3 regions of the Gordonia sp. SMJS1 genome follow, and region 3 is predicted to be linked to each of the others. Evidence: riboswitches for the same ligand, from Rfam matches in the RefSeq annotation. Region 3 holds a riboswitch; each other region holds the start of a gene.

Region 1 (4,967 bases), 1.6 Mb from region 3:
TCGGCGTCCCACGCATCGAGCCGGGTGACCGACTCGAGGGCGGCGGCATAACCGTCGTCGGCACCCGGCGCTCCCTCGGCCAGCGCATCGGTAGCGGCGTCGAGTTCGGCCAGTGCTGCGAGCGAGTCCCCGACAGCGTCGGAGATCAGGTCCCGGACCGTGCGCGCGTCGCCCGTCGGCAGGTCCTGCTCGACCATCGCGACCGTGCCGGCGCGGGTGACGGTCCCGGCGTCCGGGATCACGGCGCCGGCCAGGACGTGGAGCAAGGTGGTCTTGCCGCGACCGTTCTCGCCGACCACCGCAAGCCTCGACCCCGCGGAGACGGTCACATCGACGTCGCGGAGGACCGTGCGCGGGCCTCGTACGACGCTAACGGCCTCGGCACGGACGTGGGCGGCCGAACCCGCCGGGAGTCGACCTTCGGATATGTGGGTACTGCGTTCAGCAGACATGGTGAGTTCTCAGCTCTTCGGTAGCCGATGAGAGACGTGGCTTCTCATCGGGTCGGGAGCCGGACAGCACGACACAGCCGTCCGGCGTCTGGACCGGGACGGCGTACGAGAACTACAGGTGGGAACTCACAGGGAACTCGTCGCCGTCAGCGACGAGTCCAGAGCTTCAACGAGGCGATGCCGGAGTACATGGGTGGCGACCCTAGCAGCGACGATCACTCTCGATCAATTGAATTGGATGACGGCCTGCGCGCGTCCGAAGATCCGGCGGTCACCCTGCTTGGCGGTGATCGCGATGGTCCCGCGACGAGTTGCGGGATCGAGCGACTTCACCTTGCCGGTGAAGTCGACGGCCGCGCTGTCGTCGGCCGGGACGTACACCGGGCTGGTGAAGCGCACGTTGTACTCGCAGAAGGCCGCCGGGTCGCCGATGAACTCGGAGACGAAGCTCGCGCCGAGCCCCATCGTCTGCATGCCGTGCGCGACGACGTCGTCCATGCCGGCCGCGTTCACGACGTGGTCGGAGAAGTGGATCGGGTTGGGGTCGCCGGCCACGCCCGCATAGTTCGCGAGATTGCCGCGCGTCAGCAGGTACCGCTTGGGCGTGAGTTCCTGACCCACCGTGAGCGTGTCGAAGTCGACGGCACCGAAGGCGCCCGGCGACTGCGTCGGGTCGGGGAGGTCGTAGCGACCCGCCTTCGGCTCGACGGTGTGCCCGGACTCGCCGATGGCGTCGACCTTGATCATCACGTGGTCGAGTGACGCCTCGAGTTCGGGGTCGACGTCCATGCCGGGACGCGCGGCCAGAGAGGTCCACGTGGTCATGACCGGCTCGTCGTGCTGGTTCCAGATGACGTTCTTGGTGACCATCAGGTCGATCATCTCGGGACTGCTCACGTGCCGGAACGACTCGAGCGAGACGTCGCAGATCAGGCGGTCCCCGACCTTCATCGGCTGGTGGTAGACCAGCCGCTGGTCGGTCTGCATGATCTGCCACATGTCGTAGCCGGTGACGACGTCTTCGAAGAGCTTGCGCTGGGCGATGATCCCGAGCACCGACACGTAGGTGGGCGCGGCGATCAGGCGGTCGTGGCCGAAGGCCCGGGCGCCCTCCTCGCTCCAGTGGGTCGGGTGCGCATCCTGCACCGCCATCGCGTGCTTACGGATCTCCTCGCGGCCGATCTCGTAATAGTCGTCGACCGTGTAGTGGAAGCCGACGAGGCTCTGCGTGTGGGCGGCGATCTCGTCGGGGGTCGGCTTCGCACCACCGCTCGACGCCTCGTCCGGACGATCCTGGATCTCGGCTCCGCTTACCTGTGACATTGAGCTCTACTCCTTCGGCCGACACAGCAAGACGGGCTGCCTCATCGAGAGGCAGCCCGTTGCTGGTGGTACTTCGAAACGGCCGACGACGGCGTCAGCGCGATTCCTTGTGCCCCTGATGCTTGCCGCAGTTCGGGCAGAACTTCTTGATCTCGAGGCGATCGGGATCGTTGCGGCGGTTCTTCTTCGTGATGTAGTTACGGTGCTTGCACACCTCGCAGGCCAAGGTGATCTTGGGGCGAACATCTGTTGAGGAGGCCACTTGATTGCCTTCTTTCGGGTGGTACGTGGTCGGGTTCGGAAGTTCCCTCAGGGCTTGCGACCCTTGCGCTCGGTTCCGGTCGGACCCGATGTGTAGCGGTGGAGGGACTCGATCCCTCGACCTCACGATTATGAGTCGTGCGCTCTAACCAGCTGAGCTACACCGCCCCGCGGACTTCTCGTCCAGCGAGCCCCCTGACGGAATCGAACCGTCGACCTTTTCCTTACCATGGAAACGCTCTGCCGACTGAGCTAAGGGGGCGTGCCCCGGGCGGTTGTGCCCGAGAGCCCTAACGAGGTTACACACTCGCGTCTGCGCTAGACAAATCGCTGGTCGGAGACCGTCTGTAGAGCAGTTTCGCGAGAATGGACCACGCTGTGGCAGGTATAGGATTCGAACCTATGTAGCTTGCGCGACGGATTTACAATCCGCTCCCTTTGGCCGCTCGGGCAACCTGCCGTGCCGCTCTTCCGGCCACCGTGACGGCCGTACGAACAACGCCGTGAAGAATACAACGAACACCGCATCAACGCGCAAACCGGCTGGTCAACAGGCCGGGACATGGTCGTGGCACAGGCGTCCCACTGCGACCCCCACTCCTGCTACTGTGGCTGCGTTCTGACACGGGGTGCTCCGCGACGCGGGGCTGAGATGAGACCCGAGAACTGTCCAGGTAATGCTGACGAAGGGATGTCATGTCTGTGCATGCGCACGTGCCGGTCTCCGGCCGATTCTCCGACCACCTCTGGGAGGAGACGAAGGGGTTGCGGACGGCGATCGACGACCTCGAGTTCCTGCGGCGGCTCGGCGACGGGACGCTGCCACTCGAGGTGTTCCGCACCTACATGGAGCAGGACTCGCTGTACCTGGCCGGGTACGCGAAGGCCCTCGCCATCCTGGCGTCGAAGTCCCCCGACCCGCAGACCGCGGGGTTCTGGGCGAACTCGTCGGCCACCGCGGCCACCGTCGAGTCGGCGCTGCACGGCGACCTGCTCAACGGCGGCCAGCTGCCTCCGCGTGAGGGCGAACCCGAGCCGTCGCCGGCGTGCCTGGGGTACGTGTCCTACCTGACCGCCGTCGCCGCGACCGAATCGTATGCGGTCGGCGCCGCCGCGGCCCTGCCCTGCTTCTGGATCTACGCGGAAGTCGGCCGGGCCCTGGCCGCGAGTGCGGCCCAGGTACTCGCCGCCGACCCAAACCACCCCTACGCGCAGTGGGTGACCACCTACGACGCCCCGGAGTTCCAGGAATCCGCTTCGCGGGCAAGGGAACTCGTGGACGAGGCCGCGGCGCACGCCGGCGAGCGGGAGCGGGCCGCGATGGCCACGGCGTTCACCGTCGCCACCCGGTTCGAGCTTCTGTTCTGGGACACCGCGCTGAACCCGCAACCGTGGCCCGCCGCATGAGCGCCCGCATGAGCGCCCGCGCGCGCCGCCTCCTCACCGCGCTCGCCGCCGCGGTCGTCGCGTCGTCGGCGATCACCGCGTGCGGTTCGGGCGCCGGTTCGGACGGCACCATCCGATTCGCGCTCGACTGGTCCCCGAACACCAACCACACGGGATTGTTCGTGGCGCAGCAGCGCGGCTGGTTCGAGGAGGCCGGACTCGACGTCGAGATCCTGCCGTACAACAACACCGCCGTGGACACCATCGTGGACGCGGGCAACGCCGAGTTCGGGATCAGCACCCACAACTCGTCGACCTTCTCGCGGGCATCGGGCGCGCACACCATCTCCGTGTTCGCGCCGCTGCAGAAGTGGGCCACCGGCATCGGTGTCCGCGCCGACCGCCGCGACATCACGAGCCCGAAGGACCTCGACGGGAAGACATACGCCGGTTTCGGCGACCCGGGCGAGGAGAAGACCCTCGAGCAGGTGATCCGAAACGACGGCGGCACCGGCGAGTTCACCTCGGTGACCCTCGGGACCTCGGCATACGAGGCGGTCTACTCCGGTCAGGCCGACTTCACCGTCTCCTATCTCGCGTGGGAGGGCATCGAGGCCGAGCATCGCGGAACCCCGATGAGGTACTTCCACTACACCGACTTCGGTTTCCCGGAGGCATACGCGATCGTCGTCGACGCCAACGAGGACTGGCTGGCGGACAACCCGGACCGCGCGGCGGCCTTCGTGACGGCGCTGCAGCGCGGTTACCAGGCAGCGGCCGACGACCCGGACGCGGCGGCCCGCGACCTCCTCGCCGCCAACCCCGGTGCGTTCAACGACGAGCAGTTGGTGTTCGAGAGCCAGCGCATGCTCGCCGGTCAGTACATGAAGGACGCCGAAGGCCGGGTCGGGCGACAGACGCTCGAACAGTGGGCCGGGAACTCCGGGTTCCTGTACCGCAGCGGTCTGCTGACCGGCCCGGACGGGGCGCCGCTCACGACCGAGCCGGACTGGTCGACGTACTTCACCAATGACTACCTCGACACCCCTCGGTAGCACCGGCCTGCGTCGCATCGCGCCCGCGCTCGTCGCGGTGGTCGTCCTGGTGGCGGTCTGGCAGGTCTACGTCGACGTCAGCGGAATCCGGCCGCAGGTGCTGCCGTCGCCGTCGCGCGTCGTCGCGCAGGGTTGGTCGCACCGCGCAGAGATCGGGGTGCACGCCGCGGCGACGCTGCAGGTGACCCTGATCGGGTTCACGGTCTCGTTGGTCCTGGCCTGGCTGCTGGCCATCGTCGTCGACTTCTCGCCGGCGCTGCGACGGGCGTTCGTGCCGTTGTTCGTCGCCTCCCAGACCCTGCCGATCATCGCGATCGCACCGCTGATGATCATCTGGTTCGGCTTCGGCCTACTCCCGAAGGTGCTGGTCATCGCCCTGGTCACGTTCTTTCCGGTGGCGATCGGCCTGATCGAGGGATTCGCCGCCACCGACCGCGAGGCCGGCGCGCTGATGCGCAGCATGGGGGCCACCCGCCGCCAGGTCTTCCGG
Region 2 (4,967 bases), 1.1 Mb from region 3:
AGGAAGTCGACGCCGACCGTGTCGGCGAGGATGGCCTGCTCGAGCAGATCGCGCAGGGTCTGCGACCCCGAGCGCAATGTGCCGTCGGGTTCGGCGGTGATGTCCCCGAACGTGTCGAGACCGAGCTCGACCTTCTCGATACCTACCGGGTGAGATTCCATGTCGCCCTTCGCGAAGTTGTGATCGTGCGGGGCGAAATCGGAGGAATTGCGCCCGCATTGGTCTCTTCACACGATTTCACTAAATTCTTTCCAGTTCGTCACGGTGTCGAGGTCGGTGCTGTGTAATGCTTCATATCGGTTCATGTGCTCGGCGTGCGAGCGCCGATTCTTCTAGACAAGGGAGACACTCCGATGTGGGATTCATTCTGGGACTTCATCTGGTACACGATCGTCATCTTCGCGTTCGTCGCATACCTGATCGTCCTGTGGCACATCATCAGCGACCTGTTCCGCGACAAGGCGGCTTCGGGGTGGGCGAAGGCGGCGTGGGTGGTCTTCCTGATCATCTTCCCGTACATCACCGCCATCGTGTACCTGCTCGCGAAGGGCAAGGGGATGGCCGAGCGTCAGCGTGAGGCGTACAGCGAGGCCAAGCAGGCGTCCGACGAGTACATCCGGTCCGTCGCAGGCACCTCACCGACCCAGCAGATCGCCGACGCGAAGAACCTGCTCGACTCGGGCGCGATCACACCCCAGGAGTTCGAGCACTTGAAGAGCAAGGCCCTCAGCGGAACCGCCTGACGGTCCCTCGACACAGACAACGCTCCCCGATGGCGCCGGTCGCCGTCGGGGAGCGTTGTCTGTTTCTCGTGTTCGCGTCAGTCCGCCGACCCGACGCCCACACGCCACAGCGGATTGACCGGACCGTGGCCGGCGCCCAGTGGATACGCGGCCGCCAGGCAGCGGGTCACCCAGTCCTTGCCGAAGCCGACCGCCGCGGGAACGTCGTGCCCGTGGGCCAGCGCGCATGCGATCGCGGCGGCGAGGGTGTCGCCGGCGCCGTGGTCGTGCGGGGTGTCGATGCGTTCGTGGCTGAGCTCGATGAACTGGTCGCCGTCGTAGAGCAGATCGGGGGAGTGGTCCGAGGTTCGCAGGTGCCCGCCTTTCACCAGCGCCCAGCGCGGCCCGAGATCGAGCAGTGCCCTGGCCGCGTCGCGCTGCGACGCGGCATCGGTGACCGCGATGCCGGTGATGAGCCGGACCTCGTCCAGGTTCGGTGTCACCACCGTCGCGAGGGGAAACAGGCTGTGCCGCAGGGTGTCGAGTGCCGAGTCGGCGAGCAGCTGGTTGCCGTGCATCGACGCGCACACTGGATCGACCACCAGCGGAACGGATGTGTCCCGGCCGATTCCGCTCGTGCGGCACTGCTCGACGATGGCCTCGATGATGGGCGCCGACGCGAGCATCCCGGTCTTCGCCGCGGCCACACCGATGTCACCGGACACGGAGTCGATCTGCGCCGCCACGGTCTGCGGTGAGATCTCCTCGAACCCGCTCACGCCCACCGAGTTCTGGACCGTCACCGCGGTCACCGCGACACACCCGTGCACCCCGAGCAGGGCGAAGGTGCGCATGTCTGCCTGTATTCCCGCGCCCCCGCCGGAGTCCGAACCCGCGATGGTCAGGACCCGTACCGGGGCCGTTCCGGGCGGTGACAGCGGGAGTCCCGTGTAGGCCTGTTCGTCGACCGTGCGCTGATTCGCGTCGACTGTGCGTCGTCGTGCGTCGTCTGTGCGCATCAGGCGCCGCCGGTCGTCTGGAGCGGGAGGTACACGCGGTTACCAGCCTCGGCGAACTCGGCCGACTTCGCGGCCATGCCCTCGGCGATAGTCCGGTCGATGTCGTCCGCGGTGACGAGACCGTGCTCCTCGGCGTAGGCGCGGACGTCCGCCGAGATCCGCATCGAGCAGAACTTGGGTCCGCACATCGAGCAGAAGTGGGCGGTCTTCGCGGGCTCGGCGGGCAGCGTCTCGTCGTGGTATGCGCGCGCGGTGTCGGGGTCGAGGGCGAGATTGAACTGGTCGGTCCAGCGGAACTCGAAGCGCGCCTTGCTCAGTGCGTCGTCGCGTTCCTGTGCCCGCGGGTGGCCTTTGGCCAGGTCGGCCGAGTGCGCCGCGATCTTGTACGTGATCACGCCGACCTTGACGTCGTCGCGGTCCGGAAGTCCTAAATGCTCTTTCGGAGTCACGTAGCACAGCATCGCGGTGCCGGCCTGAGCGATCATCGCCGCGCCGATGGCCGAGGTGATGTGGTCGTAGGCCGGCGCGATGTCGGTGGCGAGCGGACCCAGGGTGTAGAAGGGGGCCTCCTCGCACAACTCCTCCTCCAGGCGCACGTTCTCGGCGATCTTGTGCATCGGGACGTGCCCGGGGCCTTCGATCATGACCTGCACACCATGCGATTTGGCGATCGCGGTCAGCTCGCCGAGAGTGCGGAGTTCGGCGAACTGGGCCTCGTCGTTCGCGTCGGCGATCGATCCGGGGCGCAAGCCGTCGCCGAGGGAGAACGTGATGTCGTAGCGGCGGAAGATCTCGCACAACTCGTCGAAGTGCGTGTACAGGAACGACTCCCGGTGGTGCGCGAGACACCAGGCCGCCATGATCGAACCGCCGCGCGACACGATGCCCGTCACCCGCTTCGCGGTCAGCGGAACGTAGCGCAGCAGGACACCGGCATGCACGGTCATGTAGTCGACACCCTGCTCGGCCTGCTCGATCACGGTGTCGCGATACAGTTCCCAGGTCAGCGAGGCGGGATCGCCGTTGACCTTCTCCAGCGCCTGGTAGATCGGAACCGTCCCCACGGGGACCGGCGAGTTACGCATGATCCACTCGCGGGTGGTGTGGATGTCGGCGCCGGTCGAGAGATCCATGATCGTGTCGGCGCCCCAGCGGGTGGCCCACACCATCTTCTCGACCTCGTCGGAGATCGAGCTGCGCACCGCCGAATTTCCGATGTTCGCATTGACTTTCACCGCGAAGTTCTTGCCTATGATCATCGGTTCGGACTCCGGATGCCGGTGGTTCGCCGGGATGACCGCTCGCCCGATCGCCACCTCCGACCGGACCAGTTCGGGGTCGATGCCCTCTCGGGCGGCGATGAACCGCATCTCTTCGGTGATGATCCCGGCCCGCGCCCAAGCTAGCTGGGTGCTCGCGCCGTCGACCGGTTCCGGGCGGCGCCAGTTGTCGCGGGTGGGGGCGAGGCCCTTCTCGACGTCGATGCGCGCCGTCGGATCGGTGTACGGACCCGAGGTGTCGTAGACGTCGAGGTGTTCGCCGTTGGTGAGGTGGATACGACGCTGCGGGACGCGCAGGTCGCCGACCGTGAGGTGGTGCTTGGTGCTGCCCTCGATCGGACCGAGGGTCAGGAACCCTGAGTCGGCGGGTGCGCTGCCGTCGCGAGTCGCGGATACACGTGTGCCCATGGCTTGTCTCCCTACGCCGGCATTACCCGGACAGGTTCGAGCGGTCGGCGACCGCCCGTCGCCATCTCAGCCCTCGGTCATCGTGAGAGCCCCCGCGGTGTAGTTGTCGTGCGTCCGCCACCCTACAGCGCGGAGTTCGTTCGGGTCGTAGGGGTGCGCGCGACCGTCTCGATGTGCGACGACCGGACGATCGGGGTCATCAGTTACGGTTCCGTAAGGTACCGTGTGACCCGGATCACAAGCGGGGCCTATGCCGAGGTTCGGACGGCACATGTCAGTGGTCCGATGTCCACGATCAAGAGGTGAGGAGGGTCGGGTGCTACGCAAGCATCGTCAGCGACCACCACAGTCGGCGAAGTCGATCCTGCAGCAGATCTCGCAGGTGGTGCACAATCCCGACCGCGACCGGTTCGAGCTGTGGGTCGCCGGCGACCTGGTCGGCGTGCTCGGCTATTCGACCGAGACGGTCGACGGTCAGACCACCATCACCGTCCTACACACCGTGCTCTACGACGAGTACACCGGACATGGTCTCGCCACCCGACTCACCCGCACCGTCGTGCACTTCACCCGCGAGCAGGGCGCCCGCCTGCGGCCCGTGTGCACCTTCACCAAGCACTATCTCGACGGCCATCCCGGGATCGTGACCCTCGCGCCGGTGTGATCCGAAGGTAAGCCTCGGCGGCTCCGGAACATTCCTCGCCGGACCCTTCGAGGCTCGTCGCTATCGCTCCTCGCACCTCAGGGAGCAGGGGTTATGCGCTTCCTTGGGATTATGGTGCGGTGGTCGCGCTCCTCGCGCCGGTGTGAGGAGCGGGCTCCGACTCGGCTCAGCCTGCCGACGGCTCCGACAGCAGTGTCTCGCGGAGCACCTTTTTGTCGATCTTGCCTACTGCGGTGACCGGGAGCGTGCGCACGACGCGGACCACGTCGGGCAGTTTGAAGGAGGCGAGTCCGCGGTCGGCGAGGAAGGTGCGGATCGCGGCCAGCTCGAGTGGTCGGGCCGGGGGGTGTTCGTGCGAGAGCACGACTGCCGCACAGATCTTCTCACCGAGCGCGTCGTCGGGCAGCCCGACCACCGCGACCTGCCGGACCGAATCGTGGGCGAGGAGGTTCTCCTCGACGTCGTCGGCGGCGACGTTCTCCCCGGCGCGCACGATGGTGTCCTTGATGCGGCCGGTCACGGCCAGGTGCCCCGACGGCAGCCGGGTGACCTTGTCCCCGGACCGGTAGAAGCCGTCCGGCGTGAAGGACTTCTCGTTGTGCGCCGTGGCGCGGTAGTAACCGCGGATCGTGTAGGGCCCCCGCACCAGCAGTTCACCTTCTTCCCCGTCGGGGACATCGGCTCCGCCCTCGTCGACGACCCGCACCTCGTCGAGCTCCGACATCGGTGCCCCTTGCACTTGGTGCACCAAGTCACGCGGGTCGTCGGTCCGGGTGTAGCAGATCAGCCCCTCGGCCATGCCGAAGACCTGCTGGACGACGGGGCCGAGGGCCGCGTCGAGGGCGACGGCGTCGGACTGTGCCAGCTTGGCGCC
Region 3 (4,967 bases):
CGCTGCCGCAGATCGGGGGTCTCCAGTCCGCCGGAGATGAACGCCGCGTTCGCCGACGCATCGGCGATCGACAGCGAGCTGTAGAGAACCTGCGCGGCCTCGGCGAGCGGTTCGGTCCGATCGATGAGGCGCTGCAGGGTCTGGGTGCGATCCTCCAGGACCGTCGATGCGTACAGGCCGGTGCTCAGACAGCCGAGCGCCAGGATTCCGCAGATGATGATCAGCTTGCCGGGGGTCGTGACGGCGAAGTGGCGCAGGGTCTGGAACGGGGACTGGGCGCGTTCCCGGGCGGTGGCGACGAGTTCGCGTCGGTCGGCCAGCACCTGGCGGATCGGGGGTGAGGCCTGCGCCGGACGGATCGTGCGACCGCCACGCGTCAGCGCCGTCCGCACGGAGGACGCGTCGCCGGTCACCTACCTGATCCCTTCTCAAACGCTGGATCGTCTCCGGTGCGGTCCTACGGTCACCGGTTCCCCGTTCCGGATTCGCGTGACCGGGCGATCAACGTCAGGGGTTGTGTCATCTGGGTCATCGTTCACCGGGTCGTGCGTGTTTCACCCTATGTCATCGTGCCGGGTTCCTCCCGAGTCGACCGGCGCCGCGCCGCCGACCTCGGCGGTTCGCGCGTGCCGGGTGCTCGCCGACGGCACCTCGTGGTTCCGAGCCGCGATGAGAGGGCTTCGCGGTCTCCCTGGCAGGTGTTGCGCATCTCACTTACGGTGGAGGCACCCGGTCGGGGCGACCGGGTTGCGAGGAGGCGTGGTGCGCGGCGACGGCGACGGCTGGGTGATCGATCCCGACGGTTCTCGATACTGGGGTATCCACGGCGCGGCAGGTCTGCTGCTGCGGGCGCCGCTGCCGGACGGATCGACCGGGGTGCTCCTCCAACACCGCGCCGCGTGGTCGCATCAGGGCGGCACGTGGGCGCTGCCCGGCGGGGCCCGCGACTCGCACGAGGGTGCCATCGACACCGCGATCCGCGAGGCCGAGGAAGAAGCCGGGATCACCGCCGACGACCTGCGCGTCGTCGCCGCGGTCGTCACCCTCGAGGCGCCCGGCGGATGGACCTACACGACGGTCATCGCCGAGACGGACTCGCCGGTCCGCACGGTCGCCAACTTCGAATCCACGGAACTGCGATGGGTCGACGAGAAGCGCGTCGATCAACTCCCACTGCACCCCGCGTTCGGACTCGCGTGGCCCGTCCTCCGCGAGCGGATCGCGATGTTGGATCCCCAGAGCTGATCACCGCTCCCTAATCCGAGAGAATCGCATAACCCCTGCTCCCTGAGGTGCGAGGAGCGCAAGCGACGAGCCACGAAGGGCTGGCGACCCATCTCGCCAGGACCCTTCGTGACGGCCTCCGCAAGCTCCGGCCTCCTCAGGGAGCAGAGGTTTTTTCGAAGTCCACGACGGCCGCGAGGCCGCAGATACTGAGGGCCAGGGTCACACCCCGGCGTCCAGCAGTCGGTTCGCCCCGGCGACCAGCGCGTGGACGTTCGCCTCGTCGCTGCTCGCGCCCTCACCGACGGCCCAGGCCTGCCGGCCGTCGTGCTCGCAGAGCAGGAACGTCGTGACCAGGCCGTCGACGACCCGCTGGTGCAGCCGGACGATCTGAACCGGGGCGCCGACGTCGTAGAGGATCGAGGTCATCGCACCGACGGGGCCGGCGGCGACGGCGCTGCGGGACATGATGCGGTCGGCGATCGCGAGCGTCGCGCGGCACTCGACCAGGTCGCCCGAGCACGGGACGGCAGAGAAGGAGCCCAGCCGGATCGTGCCGCCACGGGAGTACTCGTCGGTGAATTGCTGCCAGGTCATCCCGGCGGCCTCCTCGTGCATCCCAAGGGGAAGCGGGCGGCCGAAACGTGCGGCGAAGTGGTCGCCACCGTGCCGGTCGTCGCGCTCGGTCCACGAACAGGATCGACGAGGTAGATGAAGAGGGTGCATCTCGAAAACCGATTTCGGTCGAAGAACGGATGACCGACTGGAGAGCGCAACCGACCCGCAGCGGGGGGTCGGTCAGATTCAGACCCCGCTGCGGCGGGTTACGAGAACGCTCGTGATGCACAACATGATCGGTCCACCATAGACCCGCGACACCGACCGGGCAAACGTGTTTCCGCCAGGGGAACCGCTAGAGCATCCCGGCGAGGTCGGTGGCTGCGGCGGCCGGGTCGTCGGCCGCGGTGATGGCCCGCACGACGACGATGCGCCGCGCCCCGAGCGCGGTGACCTCCCCGACGCGGCCGGCGTCGATCCCGCCGATGGCGAACCACGGCTTGGCTGATTGTGTTGCGGCCGTTGAGGACACGAGGTCGAGGCCGGCGGCGGCGCGGCCCGGTTTGGTGGGCGTGGTCCAGCACGGACCGACGCAGAAGTAGTCGACGTCGTCGTCGGCGATCGCGGCGGCAGCCTGCTCGGGGTCGTGGGTCGAGGCGCCGATGAGGACGTCCGGTCCGACGATCCGGCGGGCCGCCGACGGCGACAGGTCGCCCTGTCCGACGTGCAGGACATCGGCCCCGGAGAGCGCCGCGACGTCGGCCCGGTCGTTGACCGCGAGCAGGGCGCCATGCGCGTCGGCGACCTTCCGCATGCCCGCGAGGATCTCGAGTTCCTCGCCCGCCTCCAGGGTCCCGAACTCGCGCTCACCCGGCGAGTTCTTGTCGCGCAGCTGCACGATGTCGACGCCGCCCGCGAGCGCCGCGTCGACGAAGTCGAGCAGGTCACCGCGTTCGCGCCGGGCGTCGGTGCACAGGTACAGGCGGGCCGTGGAGAGCCGCCGGCGACGGTCCGTCGCGGAGCCGGGGTCCGTCGACGCGGAGCTGGTGCGGTTCGGGGTCGTCACGCCGACCAGGCTAACCGGACCCCCGACGCCCCGGCGTAGGGTGGATCGCACGAACACACGGGAGTCCGGATCGGCCGGGCTGAGAGTGCGGACAGATTCCGCTGACCGTCGAACCTGATCCGGGTCATTCCGGCGAAGGAAGGTGATTCCCAACGTGGATTCCCCACCGCAGGGCCCTGCCCACCGCGCCCTGACGGTCGTCGGGGGCGGTGTCATCGGGCTGACCTGTGCGCTCACCGCGGCCGACGCCGGATGGCGGGTTCGCGTCCTCGACGCCGGCACCGACGAGCGCGCGTCCTGGGTCGCCGGCGGCATGCTCGGTTCACTCGGCGAGGGTCATCCCGGCGAGGACGCGTCCCTGGCCCTCTCGGTCGAATCGGTCCGGCTGTGGCCGGCGCTCGTGAAGCGGCTCGACGACCCGGGTGTCGTCACCGCCACCGACTCGCTGTTCGTCGCGGCCTCGGCCACCGACATCGAGTACCTGCGGCATCTCGCCGATTTCGTCTGGGCCGGGCAGCCCGCCACCGATGCCGCGCTGCAGTCGGTGACCGGCCGCGACATCCGGACCCTGGAACCGTCGCTGAGCTCTCGACTGGTCGGTGGCTACCGCGCGGTCGGCGAGTGGTCCGTCGACAACCGGCGGCTGCTCGAGGCGTTGCGCGCCGCCGCGACGTCGGCGGGTGCCGAGTTGGTCTCCGCGCGCGTCGAATCCCTGGCCGACCTCGACGACCTCGGTTCCGACACGCAGATCCTGCTCGCCGCCGGACTCGGCACCGCGGCCCTCTGGCCGGGTGTGGACCTGCATGCGGCGAAGGGGGAGATCCTTCGCCTGCGCCGCACGCGCTGGTCGGTGCCGCCGCCCGGTCACGTCGTCCGGGCACGCCTCCACGGGCGGGCCGTGTACCTGGTGCCGCGCGAGGACGGAGTCGTCGTCGGCGCCACCCAGTACGAGGCCGAGGGAATTGCCGACCGCGCGCCGCAGGCCGGCGGGGTCGCGGATCTGCTCGCCGACGCGATCGAGGTCTTCCCCGGGCTGCGGACCTACGAACTGACCGAAGCGGGGGCCGGTCTGCGGCCGTGCACCGCGGACGGATTGCCCATCGTCACCCGTGTGGACACACGAACGGTCGTGGCGACCGGGCACGGGCGCAACGGGATCGTCCTCGCCCCGGGCACCGCCGCCCGCGTGCTGTCGATTCTGGAAGGAGCAGAGGAATGAGTATCACCGCGAACATCACCGTCAACGGCAAGAGCGTCGACGTCGGCGCCGACACGTCGGTGCGCGACGTCGTCACCGGGCTGGGGTTGCCGGACCGGGGGATCGCGGTCGCGGTGGACGGCGCGGTCGTCCCGCGCGGCCGCTGGGACCGGCACACGATGACCGACGGTGCCGTCGTCGAGATCGTCACGGCGGTGCAGGGTGGCTGACCTCGCCGATCTGAAGCCCGACGCCTCGCGGACCGAGCAGAAGTCCGGCGACGAGACGATCCCGGATGCGGACCATCTGCGCATCGCCGGTCGCGACTTCTCGTCGCGACTCATCACCGGCACCGGCGGCGCGTCGAATCTCGCGACCCTGGAACGCGCGCTGGTCGCGTCGGGGACCGAGCTGACCACCGTCGCGGTTCGGCGCGTCGACGCGGCCTCGGGCACCGGGGTCTTCGATCTGCTGCGCCGGCTCGACATCGCCGTCCTGCCCAACACCGCGGGCTGTCACACCACCGCCGAGGCCGTCCTGACCGCCCAGCTGGCGCGCGAGGCGTTCGAGACCGACTGGGTGAAGCTCGAGGTGGTCGCCGACGAACGCACCCTGATGCCCGACGCCATCGAACTCGTCGACGCCGCGGCCGCACTGGTGGCCGACGGTTTCGTCGTGCTGGCCTACACCAACGACGATCCGGTCCTGGCCGCGCGACTCGCCGATCTCGGGGTGGCGGCGGTGATGCCCCTCGGATCGCCCATCGGGACCGGACTCGGAATCCTCAACCCGCACAACATCGAGATGATCGTCGACGACTGCCACACCCGCTTCGACGACCCGCTGCCGGTCATTCTCGACGCGGGCATCGGCACGGCGAGCGACGCGGCCCTGGCGATGGAACTCGGTTGCGACGGCGTG

The links. A riboswitch is a leader RNA that binds a small molecule or an ion and turns the genes downstream of it on or off. The one in region 3 is predicted to bind thiamine pyrophosphate.
Region 1: another riboswitch for thiamine pyrophosphate. It lies ahead of QAD21_RS05045 (TenA family protein); the one in region 3 lies ahead of thiO (glycine oxidase ThiO).
Region 2: another riboswitch for thiamine pyrophosphate. It lies ahead of thiC (phosphomethylpyrimidine synthase ThiC); the one in region 3 lies ahead of thiO (glycine oxidase ThiO).

What each region holds. Positions count from the first base shown of each region.
Region 1 is NZ_CP123381.1:1,105,515-1,110,481, reverse strand. It holds gene QAD21_RS05075 (ATP-binding cassette domain-containing protein) at 1-452, opposite strand, end outside; gene QAD21_RS05070 (fused (3R)-hydroxyacyl-ACP dehydratase subunits HadA/HadB) at 678-1,775, opposite strand; gene rpmG (50S ribosomal protein L33) at 1,870-2,037, opposite strand; tRNA gene QAD21_RS05060 (tRNA-Met) at 2,131-2,204, opposite strand; tRNA gene QAD21_RS05055 (tRNA-Thr) at 2,226-2,298, opposite strand; tRNA gene QAD21_RS05050 (tRNA-Tyr) at 2,416-2,496, opposite strand; TPP riboswitch at 2,652-2,745, shown strand; gene QAD21_RS05045 (TenA family protein) at 2,733-3,443, shown strand; gene QAD21_RS05040 (ABC transporter substrate-binding protein) at 3,452-4,477, shown strand; gene QAD21_RS05035 (ABC transporter permease) at 4,452-4,967, shown strand, end outside.
Region 2 is NZ_CP123381.1:618,931-623,897, forward strand. It holds gene QAD21_RS02880 (LLM class flavin-dependent oxidoreductase) at 1-161, opposite strand, end outside; gene QAD21_RS02885 (SHOCT domain-containing protein) at 354-743, shown strand; gene thiD (bifunctional hydroxymethylpyrimidine kinase/phosphomethylpyrimidine kinase) at 821-1,741, opposite strand; gene thiC (phosphomethylpyrimidine synthase ThiC) at 1,741-3,429, opposite strand; TPP riboswitch at 3,421-3,535, opposite strand; gene QAD21_RS02900 (GNAT family N-acetyltransferase) at 3,746-4,093, shown strand; gene QAD21_RS25300 (hypothetical protein) at 4,260-4,739, opposite strand; partial or broken gene QAD21_RS02905 (AMP-binding protein) at 4,767-4,967, opposite strand, start outside.
Region 3 is NZ_CP123381.1:4,756,827-4,761,793, reverse strand. It holds gene QAD21_RS21605 (hypothetical protein) at 1-413, opposite strand, end outside; gene QAD21_RS21600 (NUDIX hydrolase) at 763-1,245, shown strand; gene QAD21_RS21595 (hypothetical protein) at 1,447-1,821, opposite strand; gene thiE (thiamine phosphate synthase) at 2,138-2,848, opposite strand; TPP riboswitch at 2,897-3,006, shown strand; gene thiO (glycine oxidase ThiO) at 3,003-4,067, shown strand; gene thiS (sulfur carrier protein ThiS) at 4,064-4,276, shown strand; gene QAD21_RS21575 (thiazole synthase) at 4,335-4,967, shown strand, end outside.